Regions from separate parts of the Lysinibacillus capsici genome, predicted to be linked through region 1. Evidence: predicted binding sites of a transcription regulator. Region 1 holds the regulator's gene; the other holds the start of a gene.
What was found. The regulator LexA, encoded in region 1, represses DNA repair genes until DNA is damaged. The targets are predictions, from matches to a motif close to CGAACATATGTTCG.

Region 1 (3,430 bases):
GGCGATATTAAATTATTCTTTTTAATTGGTCTCGTTCTGGGTACGATTGATACACTGTTAACGCTATTTTTAGCTGCAGTGATTGGTATGATTGTCGGGATTACCATGTTATCGAAAAACAAACAGGGGAGAAAAACACCCATTCCGTTTGGGCCATCTATTGCATTGGCCGCAGTTATTGTTTTTTTCTATGGCGATCGATTAATCAATTGGTATCTAGGCTTTTGGTAATTGTTCAATTTTCAGGAATATGGAGGGAAGCAAGTGAAACCGATTATTGGTATTACAGCCTTTGTTGAGGATGATTTATCCTCTCGATTAAATGTGGCTTACAGCAAAAGCATCATTGAAGCTGGTGGAATTCCATTGATTATTCCAATTGGGGTAGAAGAAGAGGCAGCACAGATTTTAGCCCTTACAGACGGTTTATTATTATCTGGTGGTTATGATGTGCACCCATTTCTATTCGGGGCTGAGCCTTCATTAAAGCTTGGGAAAATTCACCCCGCGCGAGATACGGTCGAGTTAGCATTAATTGAAGCCGCATTCCAACGGAAGATGCCTATTTTCGGGATCTGTCGAGGAATTCAAATGCTAAATGTTGCTTTAGGTGGTACCTTATATCAGGATATTGATAGTGATCATTTTAGCACTAAATTACTTCAACATATGCAACAATCAGGTCGAGCTGTAGCTACCCATTCTGTACAGATTATTGCTGACAATCTATTAGCGACTATCGTTGAACAAGAGAAGATAGCAGTGAATTCATTTCATCATCAAGCGGTGAATGTGTTAGCAGAAAAATTAAAAGTAGCAGCAAAATCCAGCGACGGTATTATCGAAGCGGTAGTTCATGAGGAGATGCCATTTTGCTTGGCTGTTCAGTGGCATCCTGAGGAACTAGCCATAGCAGGAGATGAGAGTGCCCAAAAGCTATTTTCAGCCTTTGTGGAAGCGAGCATAAAATTTAAGAAGGAAGCTTAGAAGAGGCATTGTACAAAGAATCCAATCGGAGGTGGATTCTTTTTTGCGTAAAAAAGAGGATACATGCTCTTAAAAGGAACATAATCCTCAAAACCTGCTTTAATCGTTAATGTACACGTCTGTAAAGACCTACAACTTGTCCTAAAATAGAAACTTGATCCACTATAATAGGTTCCATAGAAGAATTTTCAGGCTGTAAACGGAAATGGTTTTTCTCTTTAAAGAAACGTTTTACAGTTGCTTCATCTTCAGCTGTCATAGCTACAACAATATCCCCATTATTAGCTGTTGCCTTTTGTTTTACAATGACTAAATCTCCATCTAAAATCCCAGCTTCAATCATTGATTCTCCCATAATTTCTAGCATGAACAATTGATCTTCACTTGTGCCGTACGTATCGGGTAATGGGAAGTATTCTTCAATGTTTTCAATTGCTGTAATTGGAGAACCAGCTGTAACCTTCCCGACAAGTGGAACATGGATCACCTGTTGCTTTTGGATGGATTCTTCAGGCTCTAAAATTTCAATTGCACGTGGCTTTGTTGGATCTCGACGAATAAAGCCTTTTTGTTCTAATCGAGCTAAATGTCCATGAACAGTTGAACTGGAAGCAAGTCCAACTGCTTCACCAATTTCGCGTACTGATGGTGGATATCCTTTAGCTCGTACCTCTTCCTTAATGAAAGCTAAAATGTCCTCTTGTCTTTTCGAAACTTTTTTCATGAGTGCTCACCTCTTTTTTTTCTAAAATCATCTTCTTATTTGATAGTATAACAGAATGCGAACACGTATGCAAACATAGGTTCGAAAAGTGTTTGACAAAAACGTTTGTTCGCTTTATTATGGGAACATACATTCCGAACAAACATTCTTAAAAAGGGGTAATGATTATGACATGGTTTAAGAAAAACACACATATCTCAATTTTAATAGGAGCTTGTTTATTATTTGCAGCATACCTTTACATTACAGATCCAGGAAAAGTTAGTTACGCAGAAATTGAAATTGAACATGGGGATAGCTTGTGGTCGTTAGCCGAGCAATATCGTGGTAAAATGAGTACTGATGATTGGATAAAGCTTGTAAAAACTGAAAATGAACTAGCAGATATTAAAATTGTAGCGGGAAAATCTCTAGTTATTCCTGTAGTGAGTGATCAAGCCAGTCCCATCAATACTATCGAAATTGCGAGAAATGAACAATGATAAATAATCAACTATCGGCTGTTGTCTATTGTCGCGTAAGCACTGAAAAAGAAACACAAAGCTCCTCATTAGAGCGCCAGCAGGAAGAGTTGCTGCGCTATGCTAAAGAGCAAGGCTATGCGGTGAAGGGCGTGTTTAAAGATCAACATAGTGGCTATGATGTAGAACGTGAAGGCTTACTAGAAATGCTTGATTTTATAAAAGACAAGAACATTAATGCTCTTTTTGTCCAAGATGAAACTCGTTTAGGACGAGGCAATGCAAGGATGGCTGTATTACATTTATTACAAAAGTCAGCAACTGATGTTTTTTCTATGCGTGATGCAGGCCCAGTCCAATTAAATGAAATGGATACGATGCTGCTTGAAATTTTAGCAATCGTAGAGGAATATCAGCGTAGAATCCATAATGCTAAAATTCGACGAGGTATGCGACGTGCTGTAGAAAATGGTTATCGTCCAGAAAATAATTTATCGAACCGAGGTAATCCGCAGGGGCAGGAGCGAAAAGATCTACCTGTAGAGGAAATTGTGAAGCTACGCAAACGTGGATTTACCTTTGAAGAAATTTCTATAACGCTTAGAGGGTTAGGCTTTGAGGTAAGTAAGGCGACTGTACATCGTCGTTTCCAAGAGCACCAAGAAAGATTAGCAGGAAAGTAATATTCCTGCTAATTTTTTTCTGTAAAAAACTACTGAATGGAAGAAAAGCTTTCGATAATAACATGATTAGGCAGTTGGAAAGGGTGCTCTTTATTTATTCGGTCATAAAACATGATGCCATTTAAATGATCGATTTCATGCTGTACAACGATGGCCCCATAGCCCTGTAACTGTACAATGCTTTCATGTCCATCGATGTCGTAAGCTTTGACTTTAATTCTCTCATATCTCGGTACAAAACCAGGGACAGGTCGATTTACAGATAGACAGCCTTCTCCCTCCGGTAGATAAATCATATTAAGGGAATGACTGATTATTTTAGGGTTAATCAGCATCATTTCTTGGTCATCAAAGAGTACAGCAAACATGCGTTTATTTACGCCAATTTGATTAGCAGAGAGTCCACTTCCAGGGCGAAGTTTATATTTTTTTGCTAGCGTTGGATTTTGGCTATTTTTCAGATATTGTAGCATGGCTAGGAGGGTATTACGGTCCACAGTGGTCACGGGTATCGGCACTTCTTGAGTTTGTTTTCTTAAAATTGTCGAGTGTTCTTTCACGAAGTCCTTCATTGT
Region 2 (3,430 bases), 540 kb from region 1:
TTTCGGTTATTTACAAGCGGAAAAAGGTGTGCATCGTCTAGTACGCATTTCTCCATTCGATTCGTCTGGCCGCCGTCATACGTCTTTCGTTTCCTGTGATGTTATGCCAGAGTTTGACGACAATATTGAAATTGATATTCGTACAGAGGATTTAAAAATTGATACGTATCGTGCAACAGGTGCAGGTGGTCAGCATATTAATACGACAGATTCTGCCGTTCGTATTACGCATATTCCTACTGGTACGATCGTACAATGTCAAGCTGAGCGTTCACAGATTAAAAACCGTGAAAAAGCGATGACGATGTTAAAAGGGAAACTATATCAATTAGAACTTGATAAACAGCAGGCGCAATTAGATGAAATACGCGGTGAGCAAAAAGAAATAGGCTGGGGCTCCCAAATTCGTTCGTATGTCTTCCACCCATACTCGATGGTGAAGGATCATCGTACAAATGAAGAAACAGGTAATGTGGGTGCAGTAATGGATGGCGATTTAGATTCATTTATTAATGCCTATTTACGTTCAAAAATAAATTAATACCCAGATTCCCCAAGAGTGAGATGCTCTTGGGGAATCTTTGTTAAAAGGGTGGATGATAGGGTGCATCTTGACTAAGCTGTTTACGTTCACTCATGTAGTATTTATACAGCATAGAAGCGTTAAGAAATTGTTTACTAATGGATGCATATCGGATAGGTAGTTCGATTTGTTTATTATTTTTTAATGTTACAATACACCCCATTTCACTAGGTGTAATATTAATAATTGCATGAAGCCCTATCCATATATTGTGAATGGAGCTGGGTGAATAAGTTGGAAGAAAAATACAGGGATAACCATAATCAAAGGCCACGACGATTGGTAGCTTGTGTTGATTGCCGAAAAAACGTTTAGCCGATTGTTTTGCGGCTTCATAAGTTGATCCTAATGAGAGACAGGATTTTCGAAGGACATGCATCGGTTTGCGTGTAACAATCAGCTCATTATGCTTATCAATCACATGCGTGAAGACTTTGGAGTCGTGCTGAATGGGTTGCAGCAAATAAGTATTGAATGACATTAAGTAGCCGTTTACAAAGTTTGTTGTCATATAGGGAGTGCCTCCTTTTTTCTAGTGATAACGGTAGTGTAAAACAGAATATGACTTTCTTAAATTCGATGAAATAGTTGAAAATCGTTCAGAAAAGAACGAAATGCTTAGAGAATTTGCTCTAAATATCAATTGATTAATAGCTAATCCAAGATATTTTCGAATCGTAAGCATTGCTTTTTAATTTCAATTTTCATATAATTTAGAAAAGGATCGAGGTGAGATCGTTGGATAAATATTATTCGTATACAGATTTTCTGAAAGCCGTTGGTCAGTCGAAAAAAGTTGATGAGGCAGAGAAATTATTAAACGAGATTTATTTAGATTTATTTTTAAATCGTATCCAGCGTATGCATCGGCAAGAGCAGCTCATGGTTCTGATTGATAGAGCACTTGATGAAAAAGATGAAAACGCATTTTATCAATACGCATCCGAACTAACTTCCTTACAGCAAACAGAAGATGAATCATATTGACCAACCCGCTCTCCATATCTATTGGAGAGTGGGATTTTTTTGATTTTGAAAATAGTTGCATTGGATGTGAGGAGTGTATGTTTTGGTTAGAAAAAGTGGTTTTGCTTATAGAATGGGGAAAGTCATTTAAAAAGTTTGAGACGCTGTTTATAAAAAGTGAAAGCCGCTCCGATAAAGTAGAGTCCGCTCATAAAAAGAAGAGAGCCGCTCCAAAGGGAAGTGACCCTGCTCATAAAAGAAGGAGAGCCGCTCCAAAAGTACAGAGCCCGACTCGTGAGAGAGTGTGAGCTGCACATAAAGCAAAACAGGAAATCTCATCCATCGATGAAGCTTGAAAACCTAATAAAACGGCTATTATAAGAGTAATAAGTTAAATTGACCGTATTGTTATGTAATAAAAATTTTAGAGATGAAAAAAATTTTTACAAACATTCGTTCGTTAAATGTTCGAAATTTTAATATTGCTATGCTAAAATATATGTACAAATTGGAAGGAAAGGACGGGGACATGAGTGCAAACATTTGATTTACAAGCGCCATATCAGCCTAACGGGGATCAGCCACAGGCCATTGCGGAATTAGTGGAGGGTGTGAAAGCAGGCAAACGTCATCAAACATTGCTTGGTGCTACTGGAACAGGTAAGACGTTTACCATTTCGAATGTCATCCAGCAAGTCAAAAAACCAACACTAATCATGGCACACAATAAAACACTAGCTGGCCAGTTGTATAGTGAATTCAAAGAATTCTTCCCGAATAACGCCGTTGAATATTTTGTCAGCTACTATGATTACTACCAACCAGAAGCTTATGTACCGCAGACAGATACCTATATAGAAAAAGACTCTAGCATTAACGATGAAATTGATAAGCTGCGTCACTCTGCTACTTCTGCATTGTTTGAGCGTGAGGATGTCATTATTATTGCATCTGTGTCCTGCATTTATGGTTTAGGTTCTCCCGAAGAATATCGAGAAATGGTTGTTTCCATTCGTACAGGTATGGAAATTGAACGTAATCAGCTTTTACGCAAGCTTGTGGACGTTCAGTATGAGCGAAATGATGTTAGTTTTACTCGCGGAACATTTCGGGTACGTGGAGATGTAGTGGAAATCTTCCCAGCCTCTCGTGATGAGAATTGTATTCGTGTGGAATTTTTTGGTGATGAAATCGATCGCATTCGTGAGGTAGATGCACTAACGGGAGAGATTTTATCGGATAGAGAGCATGTTGCTATTTTCCCAGCATCCCACTTCGTTACACGAGAAGAGAAAATGCGTAAAGCGATTGAAAACATAGAAAAAGAATTAGAGGAACGACTTGCATTATTACGTGCAGAAGATAAATTACTAGAGGCACAACGTTTAGAACAACGTACACGTTATGACTTAGAGATGATGCGTGAAATGGGCTTTTGCTCTGGGATTGAAAACTATTCACGTCATTTAACATTGCGTGAAGCAGGTGCTACTCCATATACGTTGCTAGATTACTTCCCAGAAGATTTTTTACTTGTGGTTGATGAAAGTCACGTAACTCTTCCACAGGTTCGAGGAATGTACAATGGTGACCAAGCGCGTAAAGGTGTGCTCGTAGAACACGGCTTCCGCTTGCCATCAGCACTTGATAACCGTCCTTTGCGTTTTGAAGAGTATGAAAACCGTGTACATCAAGCAATTTATGTATCAGCCACACCTGGTCCATATGAGCTGGAGCATACACCAGAAATGGTAGAGCAAATTATCCGACCAACTGGATTATTAGATCCATTAATCGACGTACGTCCTATTGAAGGGCAAATCGATAATTTAATTGATGAAATACAAGATCGAATTGCGCGTGATGAGCGAGTTTTAGTGA

Region 2: the regulator LexA is predicted to act here: its motif matches at 1,996-2,009, upstream of uvrB (excinuclease ABC subunit UvrB).

The regions. Positions count from the first base shown of each region.
Region 1 is NZ_CP084108.1:1,348,817-1,352,246, forward strand. Features, by position in the region: gene LCP48_RS06310 (prepilin peptidase) at 1-231, shown strand, start outside; gene LCP48_RS06315 (gamma-glutamyl-gamma-aminobutyrate hydrolase family protein) at 265-987, shown strand; gene lexA (transcriptional repressor LexA) at 1,094-1,711, opposite strand; gene yneA (cell division suppressor protein YneA) at 1,879-2,193, shown strand; gene LCP48_RS06330 (YneB family resolvase-like protein) at 2,190-2,855, shown strand; gene def (peptide deformylase) at 2,885-3,430, opposite strand, start outside.
Region 2 is NZ_CP084108.1:805,945-809,374, forward strand. Features, by position in the region: one part of gene prfB (peptide chain release factor 2) at 1-541, shown strand, start outside; gene LCP48_RS03795 (competence protein ComK) at 585-1,094, opposite strand; gene LCP48_RS03800 (IDEAL domain-containing protein) at 1,322-1,570, shown strand; gene uvrB (excinuclease ABC subunit UvrB) at 2,083-3,430, shown strand, end outside.